Regions from separate parts of the Paenibacillus sp. BK720 genome, predicted to be linked through region 1. Evidence: a T-box and tRNA genes for the amino acid it is inferred to sense, from the RefSeq annotation. Region 1 holds a T-box; the other holds one or more tRNA genes.
What was found. A T-box is a leader RNA that pairs with one kind of tRNA and senses whether it is charged. The one in region 1 lies ahead of argS (arginine--tRNA ligase), so its partner is inferred to be a tRNA-Arg.
Positions count from the first base shown of each region.

Region 1 (7,295 bases):
CATTGAACGATAGCGCCAAAAAATAAATAAAGGGGTAAAGTGCCGTCAGGCAAAATACGGTCAATACGGTATAATTCAAGCTCGAATAGATTTTATCGGCTGCGGACATCCTTCTCGTGCCCATTCGCGCACCTCCTCAAATGAATGATCACCCAATGGCCATACAGGCCATCGTGATGATTCATACTTCGAAAGCATAATCCTAATGAATGATCACCCTATGGCTTACCATAAAGACACGTCGCTTACCTTCTTGGCTATCTTGTTAACCGTTATGATGAGGACAAGCGAGATCGCCGATTTGAACAGGCCGATCGCCGTGGAATAAGCGAATTGTCCTTGCTGGATACCCGTCTTGAGCACGTAGGTGTCCAATATCTCAGAGACGCTTAACGTAGCAGGCGTCTGCATTAGCCATATTTGATCAAACCCGGCATTCAGAATGCCGCTTAAGGAGAAGATGAGCAGAATGCCGATCGTCGGCACCAAGGTTGGCAGCGTGATCTTGAACAGCTTGCTCCATCGGCCCGCCCCGTCCATTTCCGCGGCTTCGTACAGGTGCGGATCAATGTTGGTCAGCGCGGCCAAATAAATGATCGATCCCCAGCCAATGCCCTTCCAGATATCGGAAGTGATGACCAGAGGATAGAATAAGGACGGCATTCCCATAAAAAAGATCGAATCGAGTCCCATTTTTTCACGGATGTCGTTCACAAGACCAACGTTGGGAGAAAGTATCTTTTGCATCAGGGTTACGACAACGACCCAGGATACAAAGTGCGGCAGGTATGAAATCGTTTGGAAGATCCGCTTTATTTTGCTTCGCATTACGGCATTCAGCATTAAGGCGAGAACAAGCGGCGCCGGAAAACCGAACAGCAGCTTAAGGCCGCTGATCGAGAGCGTATTTTTAAGAACCGAATAAAAGCTGGAATCATTCAAGAACTGCTTGAAGTACCGCAGTCCTTCCCATGGGCTTCCCATTATCCCGAGGTTGTACTTGAAATCTTTAAATGCGATCAGAACGCCGTACATCGGATAATAACTGAACACCAAATACCAAATAACGGCTGGAAGCATAAACAAGTACGCATGCCTGAAATACCAAACTCTAGACCAAGTCTGGCTCTTTTTTTTCGGGATCGGCATAACTTCGACTTTTGCCTCGTTTGCAATCATTGTCTCTTCCACCTCCTATAATGAATAACACATCCACGGTCGGGCACTGCCAGTGATACCATTCATACTTCGCAAGCATTTGCTTAGGCTTAAAAGCAACCTGCTGATTCAATTCGGAATCGACCACTTCTTGCCCATGTGGTGAAAGCGGTTACACCTAAAGATAATATAATATATTTAATATATACAATCAATGCGACCTGCGAACGATATTAGGGGTTAATTGAGCAAAAACGATTGTTTTTCGAACAAAATAGGGATTTCTCTTTCGTTTTCTACTCCTCATATTTTATTTTAATCTATATAATATATTAAATATGTTTGTCGTATTATGTAGTAAAATGGAGTTTTTGGTCGCATAAACGCTAATCTTCGCTTTTCCCGGCAAGACTTTTGACATGGTTGCGTCCGGAAGCAGCCCTGCTCACAACCTATGTTCGTCCGCTTATCCGCTATGGAAGAAAGACGAACATGACCGTAACTTCGCCGTCACATGATTGGTATGCAAGCCCATATACTAGAAGTAACAACACTTGGGATAAGGGGCTGGATGGGCATGAGAAGCAAAGCGCGCAAGGTAGCAATCGTCGGGGTTGGCAACGTGGGTTCAAGCTGCGCGTATTCCCTTATCAATCAGTCGATATGCGATGAAATCATGCTGATCGGACGGACGCCTGACCGCGCAGCGGCACAAGCGCTCGACATGTCGCATGGCATGGATTTTATCCATTCCCGCACGAAAATCTATACCGGTACGTACGAGGATTGCTCGGATATGGACGTCGTCATTCTGTCCGCCGGCGGTTATCCGCCAAAGGGCCAGGACCGGATGGGCATGCTAAGCGCGGTCTCCGACATCTATGGCCATATCGTTCCGCGGATCATGGGCAGCGGGTTTAACGGTATTTTTCTCGCGGCGGCTAATCCGGTTGACGTGGTAACTTACGTCGTATGGAAACTATCGGGACTGCCCCGCGGCCAGGTTATCGGCTCCGGCACGTCCATTGACTCGGCCCGGCTCAAAACGCTGCTCTGCGAGCATTTCTCCGTCGATCCGCGCAGCGTGAACGGCTACGTGCTGGGTGAGCACGGAGAGTCCCAATTCCCGGCATGGTCGCATGTGACGATTGGCGGCAAACCGATTGGGGATATTCTGACCCAGCATCCGGTCCGGTTCGGCCACCTCAAACTGAACGAAATTGCCGAGCAGACCAAGAATGCAGGCTGGGAAATTTACACCCGCATGGGCTCCACCCACTACGGCATCGGCAACGCGCTGGCCTACATTACCCGCTCCGTCCTGAATGATGAACACCGCATCATCGCCGTCTCCTCCATCCTCGAGCAGGAATACAACCAGACGGGCATTGCGGCTGGCGTTCCGGCCATCATCACCCGCAGCGGCGTCAAAGAAATCGTTGAGCTTAATTTGACGCCGGAGGAAAATCGGCAGATGAATTTTTCATGCCGCATTATTCGCGGAGCAATTGAGCAGTTGAAGCTGGGATGATACAATGGAGGGCATCGTTCTTATTCTTAAAAACCGGGAGATAACCGCCATATGTCTTTGAACCAGCTCACTGATCAACAGCTGCAGGAAGCCATCGCAAGCGGAGCTACTGTGCTTGTTCTATACCGCAGCACCTTCTGCACGCCTTGCCATACGATTGCCGGACAGCTCGAGGCCGCTATTCCTTCTCTTCGCGGCGAGATGACCGTTGCCTCGGTTAACATCGATCTGTTCCCGCAGACAGCAGCTCCTCTGGAGCTGCGCGCCGTTCCTGCCATGGCCTTGTATAAGGATGGCGAGCCGATTACGGTGATGCGGACTTTTGTAGCCTGCCAGTCGTTTATTCAAATTCTTAGCCAAAGAACGAAACAATAGATTGATTATTCAGATAACATCAAGTATGATGGTCGTTATATAACATCGAGGAACGGGACAGTAGCAAAGAGGATGACCATGAGCAGCGAGCCGGGTTGGTGAAAGCCGGCGATGGCGCATTTTGCGAAGAGGACCCGGGAGATGGCTGGCCGAACCGCTTTCAGTAGGCCTGCCCGGTTCAGAACCGTTACAACGTCGAGATGCTTACGGCAGCGCGTATATGAATCTTTTCGCCCTGCCATAAAGCAACAAGAGTGGCACCGCGGGATTAACCCCCGTCTCTTACGAGACGGGGGTTTTATGTTTTTATTTAGGCCAATTATTCAGGAGGTTCACCCTAATGCTAAAAGAAATGATCGCCGCCAGTCTGGCGGAGCACTGTTCCTTATCCAGCCGGCAAGTTGCCGAGCTTCTGGAGTTCCCGCCTAACGAGCAGCTTGGAGACGTCGCTTTCCCCTGCTTTGCCTTGTCTAAAAAACAAAGCCCGGCGCATATCGCCGGACAATTGGCGGCCTCCCTGCCCGAGAGCAGCCGGTGGACAATATCCGCTGCAGGCCCCTACCTTAACTTCAAATTCAACCGCGCGGCTGTGACCGGGCAATTCGTGCAGGATGGCGGAGCGCAAATACCGGAGATTGGCGGAGGCAAGCGCGTCATTATCGACATGTCCTCCCCCAATATCGCCAAGCCGTTCGGCATCGGGCATTTGCGCTCGACGATGATCGGCAACGCGCTTTACAACCTGCTCCGCAAGGTTGGCTACGATACGGTTAACGTTAATCATCTGGGCGACTGGGGCACTCAATTCGGCAAAATGATTACGGCTTATCTGAAATGGGGAGACCACACCGACAGAGCGTCGGATCCGATTAAAGCCTACCTTGAGCTCTATGTCCGTTTCCACGAGGAAGCGAAGCTCCAGCCGGAGCTGGAGCCGGAAGCGCGGGAATGGTTCGTTAAGCTGGAGGCTGGCGATTCCGAAGCCCACCGCTATTGGAATATGTTTATCGAGGACAGTCTGGCCGCCTTCAACAAGCTGTACGACCGCCTTGGCGTTTCCTTTGACCATTACCTTGGCGAAAGCTTCTATAACGATAAAATGGATGCGGTAGTCGATCAACTGACCCGTCAAGGCTTGCTCGAAGAGAGCGACGGCGCGTTAGTCGTACGGCTGGATGAAGAAGGACTACCGCCTTGCATCATCAAAAAATCCGACGGCTCCTCCATCTATGCCACCCGCGATCTCGCCACAGCGATCTACCGGCACGATCAGATGCAAGGCGATGAGCTGCTGTACGTGGTTGGCGCGGAGCAATCCTTGCATTTCCGCCAACTATTCCTGGTGCTTGAGCGCATGGGCTTCGATTGGGCGACGGAATGCAAGCATATCCCGTTTGGCCTCATGCTGATGGACGGACAAAAAATGTCTACCCGCAGAGGCAAGGTCGTCTTCCTGGAGAATGTTCTGGATGAAGCGGCCGCTCATGCTCTGCGCATTATCGAGGAAAAGAACCCTTCGCTTGCGGGCAAAGCCGAGGTTGCGGAAGCCGTTGGCGTTGGCGCCGTCATTTTTGGCGATCTGCTCCACTCGCGGCTTCATGAAGTAAACTTCTCGCTAGAGGACGTCGTGAACTTCGAAGGCGAGACGGGGCCTTACGTGCAGTACACTTACGCAAGAACGCAAAGCCTCCTGCGCAAAGCGGGCAGCGGAGCTCCAGCAGAATCTGGCGACAACGCCGGTGCTGCCGATTACCGCTATACCGAAAGCGACCAATCCTGGCAGCTGGTCAAGGCTTTGATGCGCTATCCCGAAGCGCTCGCGCAAGCCGCGCAGCGATATGAGCCTTCCGTTGCCGCCCGTTATCTGATCGAGCTGGCCCAGACGTTTAACCGGTTCTATCACCATGAGAAGATCATTACCGGCAATACTGCCGAGCAGGCGGCAAAGCTGGCGCTTGTTCGCCAGACGGCCGAAACTCTCGAGGACGGTCTGAAGCTGCTGGGAGTCAAAGCGCTGAAGGAAATGTAAGAGCGAAAAAGGGGCAGCCGCCTATTGCGGACCTGCCCCTTCCGTTTGGATTATAACTTGCTGTACCAGCGCAACCTTCCTTGTTTTTCCAAAGTATATAGTTATAAGTTTATGCATTGGGTCATGGGACAGATCGAAAGCGGGGTGTACGCAAACTGAATTGGAGGATAGCTTGGAAAATAGCAGCAGGTGTTCTTGTCGTAATTATTCTTTTTACCGCGGTGCGGCTAATTCAGCTTTACCATAACCGCAGCTCTGCGGTTTATCAGCGAATTATTAATCAGGAAGGATACAGCCTATCCCTTGTGAAGGAAGGCGTAGCGGTGGAGTTTTTCCTGAAGCCGGAATGGATTCCGAAGGAGGTTGGCGAAACCAAGCTTAATCTTGTCGTTGAGAGAAAATTTGATTCGGACATTATTTTGGAGAAGGTTGGAAAAAGCCAAAAGCATTTTTACATCCAGCTTAATGTCGTTCCCCATCCGAACCGGAGTTCCGGGCAGCTGTTGAATATCTCGCATATTACAAATGACAGCTTTATCAATTCAAACGGACCAGAGTGGCAAATTACCGATACAACCGGGAAAGACCTGCTCGGAGGAACTTACGGAGGCGGCGAAGGTCCGGGAAATGCTATATCCGTTGATATTCCTGAAACGGAGCTCTCAAAATTCGCTCAAGGAGCTCATGTCCGCTTCTCGGGTTTTTATTTATACGGGTATGCAAAGCTAAACCAATCGAATGTTACTATTTGGCTGTCTGCCCTTTTCCCTCTCCTCGTTATTGCCTGTCTGATTATGCTTTACCGCAAACGCTCGGAACCGGAGAAAAACCTGGGCTGGAAGCTTATCGGCCATATGCTGCTCGGCGGGTTCACGTTTTCCTTAAACGGGTTGCGCCTGCCGCTGGGCTTTGTCATATACCTGTTATTTTTCCGGAAGCCAAGGCCCAATCTCTCGATCAAAGATAAGGCGGCCCTGCTTGGTCTAGCCATGTATGTTTTGCAACTGGTTGTTCCTCCTGTTCTGAGCCATTTGGATTCCATTCCCAAACAAAGCGCATGGGGTAATGTATCGATCGAACAGCTTGGATTCGATGGCGTATGGAAGATGGTGATGGCCCGGGCACCGGTGAGCAATCAGGCCAGAGTTGAGGGCTTTGAAACCGTGCTTGCCCAGAATGGAGAGGTGATCGAACTCGAATTTCAACTCTTTGATCCCGATGCCAATGGCCGCTACAACCGCATTAACGCTGTCTACCACGCCTCGGAGCAATCCGTCACGCTCAAACGCAGCTTAACGAATGAAAAGCTGCAATATTCGGGAGCCTTCCCGGCAGATGACTTCGTCAATAGAGTTCAGCAGCTTGAATTGTTGAAGCTAAAGCCTGCAGGCGGCGAACACCGTTACGTAATGCTTGAGCTGGATCCGTTACACGGGAGTTACGCGATGAAGAATGAGTCCAACTTCGGCGTGGATGAAAAAGGCGTCTACCCCATTGGAGATGAGCAGCTACCGATCACGGCAACCCGCCTGATCGTATGCGCGCCGCAGTCCTTGGATAAAATGTCCGCGTGCGAGGACGATGTAAACTATTACTTCAACATCGTGGAAGGCGGAATGCGGGAATAGTAGAGATTGAAAACGACAAACGGCTTCTGCCGGCATGAATCGTTGTCCTCGCGGACATTGGTTCACGCCTGGCAGAAGCCGTTTCATCATGTTTAAAAAGCTTAAGCTCTCATGGAAGCAGGAATAAAATCATGCTCATTCACTTGACGGTCGAACAGCTCTGCATTTTTCTCAAAGCAGCCGCAGTAGTAGTCTTTCATGCACAGCGGGCATGGAACGTTAAGCAGACGCGTTACGCCTGTCAGATGCCACTCTGGTTTGTTGCTGTAGAAAAGTCTTGCTCTGGAGCCGTCGGCAAGCGTCATAATGTACTGGAATAAACCGGATTTCAAGTCTTTGTCCGCTAAGGTTACGCTCTTAATTTGAAGTTTCGAATTCAAGATCTTCACCCTTACCTATTCGTATTCAAGCTTGTGTAATAATACCCTTTATAGCGCCTGAAGTCAATATTTGCGCCATGGGATGCGGCTCCACGCCTACTGTACAATTTTTTGTAACAGTTCGTGAATTAGGGTATAATCAAGGTTGCACATACTTACATGCACAGGAGGTGCACCGCACTGATGATCAAGCT
Region 1 covers NZ_JAASRQ010000005.1:345,377-352,671, reverse strand. The annotation lists gene FHT67_RS20585 (carbohydrate ABC transporter permease) at 1-124, opposite strand, end outside; gene FHT67_RS20580 (ABC transporter permease) at 226-1,179, opposite strand; gene FHT67_RS20575 (L-lactate dehydrogenase) at 1,736-2,689, shown strand; gene FHT67_RS20570 (thioredoxin family protein) at 2,741-3,064, shown strand; T-box leader at 3,104-3,350, shown strand; gene argS (arginine--tRNA ligase) at 3,405-5,093, shown strand; gene FHT67_RS20560 (hypothetical protein) at 5,315-6,721, shown strand; gene FHT67_RS20555 (hypothetical protein) at 6,823-7,101, opposite strand; gene FHT67_RS20550 (LLM class flavin-dependent oxidoreductase) at 7,285-7,295, shown strand, end outside.

Region 2 (7,295 bases), 350 kb from region 1:
CTGCCGCGGTAACGACCATAACAACGCCCGTCCAATAGCCAGATGAAATTTTCATCGAACAAAAGTCCTCCATTCGCATCTGATCTATTATATCGGTTCTCCCCCTTCAAAAGCAAAAGCAAAAGCAAAAAACAAAACGAAGAGGCGCATAAGCGCCCCTCCGTTTCCCAAACCTTATAAGTGAATAATGGCATTATGCGCTGCGGCCAAGCAATTGCTTCAATGTTTCTTGAATCGTGCTGGTTGGAATCGCAAATCCGATGCCTTGCGCTTCGGCATTGACGGCTGTATTTATACCTATAACTTCACCTTTTGCGTTCAGCAGCGGTCCGCCGGAGTTGCCCGGGTTGATCGAAGCGTCCGTTTGCAGCAGATGCTCGTATTGATGCTCGGTGCCGTCTTCCTCGCTGATCGTAATTGGACGTTCCTTCGCGCTTAGCACCCCAACGGTCATCGTGTGGTCAAAGCCGTACGGGTTGCCGATTGCAATAACCCAATCCCCGATAGCGGTTTGATCGGAATCGCCAATCGCCAGAGTCGGGAATGCCTTGGAGCCCGTGATTTTCAATACGGCCAAGTCCTGATCCGCGTTCTCGCCTACGACCTCAGCCACAAACGGCTCATCATAACCTTCTACCTGCACCTTCACTTGCGCGGCTCCCTCGACTACATGATCATTGGTCAGGATATAACCGGAGGATTCGAAAAAGAATCCTGTGCCCGTTCCCGCCAGCTGCAGATTAGAGCTATCGGTGGAATCGGTCGAATTAGATTGACCGCTGCCGCTTTGGGACTGCGGCATTTGGCTAAATCCCTGCCAGCCGCCTCTGCCTCCGAAGCCTCTGCCCGTGCTTTGAACCGGCTCCGTGTAATTCTCGATTTTCACTACCGCAGGCGATGCAGCTTTATATACGTCAGCGATAGAAGCGTCTACGCTTACCGATGCCGTAGTTACGCCCGCCGACTGCTGCGGCGTATTGCTCGCGAGTGTAGTTGCCGCAGTAGGCGGCTGATTACCGGTGAACAAGTTTGTTTTATCCGATGCGTACATAAATCCGCTGATAACTACCGCGCCAACAAGGAAAGCCGCAACCATGGCCTTGGCCTGCGATTTCCTCCCCTTCTTCTTTCCGCCGCTGCCGTATCCTCCGTCCGATCCGTCCATCCCCATCAGCTGCAGCTGATTCTCGTAAGCTTCGCGAAGATTTGCCGTCGAGCGGCTCGTTCTGTAAGTATAGGTATATGGCTTATGTTCAGCAGTGGATTCGGTGTTAGTTGTATCGTTTCCGTTTACTTGGTTATTTTCGAATTCGTTATGGTTCATCTTAATCGCTCCTTTGTCATGACAATCGCTTTTGCAATTGATGTCGCTTGCTTGATTACTATCATGAGGGTTGTACCTTAAATCAAACTTAAGCGGATTATAAAGGAGGATAAATAATAGGCGAATTCGTTTTAAAACAAAAACCGGGCGATCCGGCTTGTATTAAGCCGAATGCCCGGTTATTAGTCTGCTGTTAGCCCGTGTTTCTCAGACCCGCAGCAATTCCGTTAATGGTAAGAAGCACTTCGCGGAGCAGCTCAGGATCATCCTCTTCCTTCGCGCGCAACGCTCGCAGCTCGCTCAGAAGCTGAACTTGCATGTAGCTGAGCGGATCCACGTATGGATTCCGCAGACGAATCGATTCCTGGATAACAGGCACGTTGTCCAGAATCTCGTCTTGACCGGTAATGCTCAGTATCATTTCCGAAGTCAGCTTATATTCGTTCTCGATCTGCGTGAAGATACGGTCGCGAATCGTGCTGTCGGCGATCATATCCGCATATTCCTTCGCGATCGTTAAATCTGCTTTTGCCAGTGCCATTTGCAGATTGTCGATGAGCGAACGGAAGAACGGAAACTTCTCGTACATCGTCTTCAACGTTTCAAGACGCTGCGCATCCTCGCCGGTATACTGCTTCAGGGCAGTACCTGCCGCATACCATGCCGGCAGCAAGTAACGGCTCTGCGTCCATGCAAATACCCAAGGAATCGCGCGAAGATCCTCGAAGCGGTCGCTATTTTTCCGTTTCGAAGGACGGGAACCGATGTTCAGCTCGCCAACCTCAGGAAGCGGAGTCGACTCTTTGAAGTAAGTCAGGAAGTCCGGATCGCGGAAGATCAGATCTTGGTATTTGTTCAAAGCCGTTTCCGAGATCGAACGGGAAATCTCTTCCCATTCCTTCAGCACGGCGTCGTCTTGTGCCTGCGGATATTTCGCAAGACGGGCAGCCGTAATAAGCGCCCATGTTGCCTGCTCCAGGCTTCGGTAAGCAATGCCCTGCATCGAATAACGCGAGGACAATACTTCGCCTTGCTCGGTAATCTTAATACCGCCGCCAACCGTATGTGGCGGTTGAGCCAGGATACTGCGGTTAAGCGGCATTCCGCCACGGCCAAGCGCACCGCCGCGGCCATGGAAGAATTTCAGCTTCACGCCGTATTCTCCCGCAGTTGCCGTAATATCGTTAAGCGCTACGCGCAGTTCCCAGTTCGCGGTTACCGCGCCGCCGTCTTTGTTACTATCGGAGTAACCCAGCATGATTTCATGCAGATCGCCTCTTGCCGCTACGGCTTGACGATAGATCGGCAGCTCGAAGAGCAGCTTCATGATGCCAGGCGCGGCGTGAAGGTCGTCAATGGTCTCGAAGAGCGGCACGGATTGCAGCGTGCAGCGAACGCTGCCGTCTGCTTCCTTGCAGAACAAGCCAACCTCTTTCGCGAATACCATAACCTCCAGCATGTCGCTGGCGCCTTGTGTCATACTGATCAGATAAGTCGAAATACATTCCGGTCCGAACTCTTGCTGCGCTCTGTATACCGTGTGGTATACGTCAAGGCACTCGCGAGTCGAAGGCGAGTAATCCAGATGGGAAGAAGTAAGAGGACGCGGATCCTCCAGCAATTTGCCGAGCAATTCAATCTTTTCTTCTTCCGACAAGGAACCGTAGTTCTGAGCGATATTCATTTTCGCCAAAATTTCGGCCATTGCATTCTCATGCTCTTGGCTGTGCTGACGGATATCGAGGGTAAGCATATGGAAGCCAAACAGCTCCACTTGGCGTACAAGCTTGCCAATGTGCGTATCCGCTACATAATCGGCAAAATGCCCGCGCAAGCTGCGGTCGATAATGTACAGATCCTCAAGCAGCTCGTTTGCGTTGTTGTAACGCATTGCAGAGCCTTTGAGCGACTCGTCGCGCGTATTCGCCAGCTTCTCCAGCATAAAGCCCAGCTTAATGCGGTAAGGTTCTTTCGCATTGCGCCACAGATCGATGCATTTGAGTTCCACGTGCTCGCGGTCTTTCTTAATCGAGTTAATCAGCTCTTCGGATACTTCAACCAGGTTCGTGCTGAAGCTCAGAATGCTGACAAGCTCATGCAGCTTCTCTTCGTATTTCTTAATAGCCAGCTGGCGGTTAAGCGTCAACGTCTCCCATGTGACCTTAGCGGTTACGGACGGGTTGCCGTCACGGTCTCCGCCGATCCATGAGCCGAAGCGCAGATAGCTTGGTACATGCCAGGACTCTCCCGGATAATATTTCGTAAGATTGCGTTCCAGTTCTTCGTATACGTTCGGAAGCACCTCAAACAGGGTTTCGTCGAAGTAATACAACCCGTTGCGCACTTCATCGATAACAGTTGGCTTACGGTCGCGGAGCTCGTCGGTCTGCCATAGAATGAGTACTTCGTTCAGCAGCTTGTCCCGAAGGATCTCGCGTTCGCGGTAAGTCAGCGTCGGATTATCAAGCTCCATTACGTCTTCGGCAATCCGCTTATGAATATCAAGCACGGCACGACGCGTCGCTTCCGTCGGATGCGCAGTCATCACGAGCTCGAGTGAAATATTGCTCAGGATTTCTTGAACACCTTCAACATCGATGTTGCGCTCTTTCAGATCGGAAATCGCGCTCTCAATGGAGCCTCGTTGTACACTTTCCCCTGCTGAACGCTCGTAATCGCGTTTACGGCGAATACGGTGGTTCTGCTCTGCAATGTTGACCAATTGGAAATAGATCGCGAATGCACGGATCACCTGATGGCGAATTTCGGGACTTAATGATGCAATTGTCGTCTTAAACTGTTCAAAAAGCTCAGGTACAAATTCAGCGCGTAACGCTTTACTTGTTTCACGAATTTGCTCGACGATATCCAGCAGTTCGCGGCCGCCTTGATGGACGAGCACTTCCCCAAGTATGTTGCCTAGGAAACGGACGTCTCTGCGCAGTAAATTGTTAGCCTGCGGCCGATGTTGTGCCGATAAAGTCGATGTTACTTGGTCCGACATACTGATCCTCCTGTACTTTAACGCATTTTCAACTTCTAATCATCATACTACAAAATGACGCTTGGTTGAAGCCCGAAGCACCCACTTTCTTTTCATAACGCGCGAAAGGCAGCCCCAGCGGGGGCTGCCAATATAAGGGGATAAAATATAAAAACTCCTTCCGAAGAAGGAGATTGTTTGAAAATCTGGAGCGGGTGATGGGAATCGAACCCACGCTATTAGCTTGGAAGGCTAAAGTTCTACCATTGAACTACACCCGCGTATTAAATGGTCGGGATGACACGATTTGAACATGCGACCCCCTGGTCCCAAACCAGGTGCTCTACCAAGCTGAGCTACATCCCGACAAATATAAGTAAGTATTAGTAAAGATTGGCGCGGCCTAAGAGATTCGAACTCCTGACCTTTTGATTCGTAGTCAAACGCTCTATCCAGCTGAGCTAAGGCCGCACATTATGGAGCGGAAGACGGGAATCGAACCCGCGACCCTCGCCTTGGCAAGGCGATGCTCTACCGCTGAGCCACTTCCGCATGTTACTTTCGCTGTCGTACGCGTTTACTTATCATCGCGGCGACAAGTAATAATATATCACCTTCAAAAACAAAATGCAACTGTTTTATAAAAGTTTTTTTAAGAAAAGTTATAAAAAGAAAAAGCCGCGCCATTCCCGCACGGCCTTTCATTATAATTATGCCCCTGCAGCAGTCAAAATCCGTTCAGGCCTCGAGTCAGCCAGCGCTTTGTCAGCAGCCGGTTCGCCGGCTAATGCGTGTGGCAGGCAAAGCGGTACACCTGTGCGAGGATCAGGAACGATATCGGCTTCGATATTAAATACTTCACGCAAAATATCCGGTGTCATGACTTCAGCCGGAGTGCCTTCACCTACGACCGTGCCCTTCTTGATGGCAACCATATGATGCGCGTAACGGGAGGCATGGTTCAAATCATGGACAACCATGACAACGGTGCGGTTGTTCATCTCGTTAAGCTTCTGCAGCAAATGGAGCACTTCAAGCTGATGGGCCATATCCAGGAAGGTCGTTGGTTCGTCGAGGAACAAAATGTCCGTCTCTTGCGCAAGTGCCATTGCAATCCATGCGCGTTGGCGCTGACCGCCGGACAATTGGTCAACCGGGCGATCGGTGAATTCTCCCATGCCTGTCGCCTCAATAGCCCATTGGATAATACCGCGGTCTTCCTTCGTTAAAGACCCGAAGCCCTTTTGGTAAGGAAAGCGACCGTACGACACGAGCTCGGCAACGGTCAGGCCGTCCGGAGCTGTCGGATTCTGCGGCAAAATCGCAAGCTGCTTCGCCACTTCTTTTGTAGACTGCTTGTGAATCGATCTTCCGTCCAAAAGAACGCTGCCTGCAGATGGGTGCATTAAACGCGCCATCGTCTTCAGAATGGTCGATTTACCCGATCCGTTGGAACCGACAAGGGCTGTAATTTTACCTTGAGGGATAGCAATATTTAAATTTTGAACGATGAGTCGATCATCATAAGCAATGTCGAGATTCGAAGTCGCAAGACGAATCATTTGACCTGCACGCTCCTTCCGATGCCGCAAGGCGGATCGTTTTTATTTATGCGCCTGCAGCGCGTCGTGATAACAATTATCAATTAACTATGTATAATGATAATCGTTCTCAGATGCGTTGTCAATGACAGAAATGTGATACTTGACCAAATGACTATGGATTAATGGACTTCATGTTTAAGGGAATGAACGTTACTCCAGCTTAAATCCTTGTTTCTCTAAAAACGAACGCATATGAATGCGTACAGGACCCGCCTTGCCTGCCATCGACTGAGACCATGTCGCGCTGGCCTTCCCGTTCGATCTAGCCGTCATATAAGCGCTTAGCGTCTCATCGTAAGCATCAATAGCAGAGTCTATGGCGTCCTGCTTGTATGTATTCTCAAAATAGACTGCTTGGCGAGGCAGACGAGGCCGTTCGAGCGGAGACTGATCCGGTACGCCAATGCACATGCCAAACACCGGATACACATGCTGCGGCAGCTTCAGAAGTTCAGACACCTTATCAGGCTGATTCCGGATCCCTCCGATATAAACGATACCAAGCCCAAGAGATTCGGCTGCTACAGCAGCGTTCTGTGCGGCTAATGCCGTATCCACCGTACCGATAATAAAGTTCTCCGTTGTACTAGGAATCACTTCCCCGTAATGCCGTTTCGCTGCTTGCTCCCAGCGGTACAAATCCGCGCACCAGACGAGGAATACGGGGCTTTCCTCTATATAAGCCTGATTTCCCGCCAGCTTAGCCAGCTCGCTGCGCAGTACCTTATCCGTAATACCAATAATGGAATAGGCTTGCATATTGCTTGAAGTTGATGCTTGCTGCGCCGCGGATAATATGGCATCAAGCTGCTCTTGCGTAATCGGATCCTTCGTAAATTTGCGTATAGAGCGGTGTTGCATCAACTTAGCTATAGTTTCGTTCATTATCGATATCTCCTTTGCCTTAAAAATTAATATGGTTACAATGTAGCACAAAAAAACCTTCAGGACATCTTCTGAAGGTTTGGGTGTTAAGTATGGTGCGCGTAGAGGGACTTGAACCCCCACGGTCGCCCGCCAGATCCTAAGTCTGGTGCGTCTGCCAATTCCGCCATACGCGCATGGGTGAAGCTTATTAAGAAAAGTGAGCCATGAAGGACTCGAACCTTCGACACCCTGATTAAAAGTCAGGTGCTCTACCAACTGAGCTAATGGCTCGTATTAAAATGGCTGGGGATCAAGGATTCGAACCTTGGAGTGACGGAGTCAAAGTCCGTTGCCTTACCGCTTGGCTAATCCCCAATGTTGTAATGGTGGAGGCTGAGGGGATCGAACCCCCGACCCTCTGCTTGTAAGGCAGATGCTCTCCCAGCTGAGCTAAGCCTCCAAAGGCAATATATCCACCGTATAAGTATATATGGTGACCCGTAGGGGATTCGAACCC
Region 2 covers NZ_JAASRQ010000005.1:371-7,665, reverse strand. The annotation lists gene FHT67_RS19090 (EamA family transporter) at 1-55, opposite strand, end outside; gene FHT67_RS19085 (S1C family serine protease) at 194-1,324, opposite strand; gene ppc (phosphoenolpyruvate carboxylase) at 1,518-4,328, opposite strand; tRNA gene FHT67_RS19075 (tRNA-Gly) at 4,515-4,588, opposite strand; tRNA gene FHT67_RS19070 (tRNA-Pro) at 4,597-4,673, opposite strand; tRNA gene FHT67_RS19065 (tRNA-Arg) at 4,702-4,778, opposite strand; tRNA gene FHT67_RS19060 (tRNA-Gly) at 4,785-4,859, opposite strand; gene FHT67_RS19055 (ABC transporter ATP-binding protein) at 5,018-5,869, opposite strand; gene nfsA (oxygen-insensitive NADPH nitroreductase) at 6,062-6,796, opposite strand; tRNA gene FHT67_RS19045 (tRNA-Leu) at 6,890-6,972, opposite strand; tRNA gene FHT67_RS19040 (tRNA-Lys) at 6,997-7,069, opposite strand; tRNA gene FHT67_RS19035 (tRNA-Gln) at 7,079-7,153, opposite strand; tRNA gene FHT67_RS19030 (tRNA-Val) at 7,163-7,238, opposite strand; tRNA gene FHT67_RS19025 (tRNA-Glu) at 7,270-7,295, opposite strand, start outside.
Region 2: it has a tRNA-Arg gene. The T-box ahead of argS (arginine--tRNA ligase) is inferred to sense a tRNA for this amino acid. The anticodon was not compared.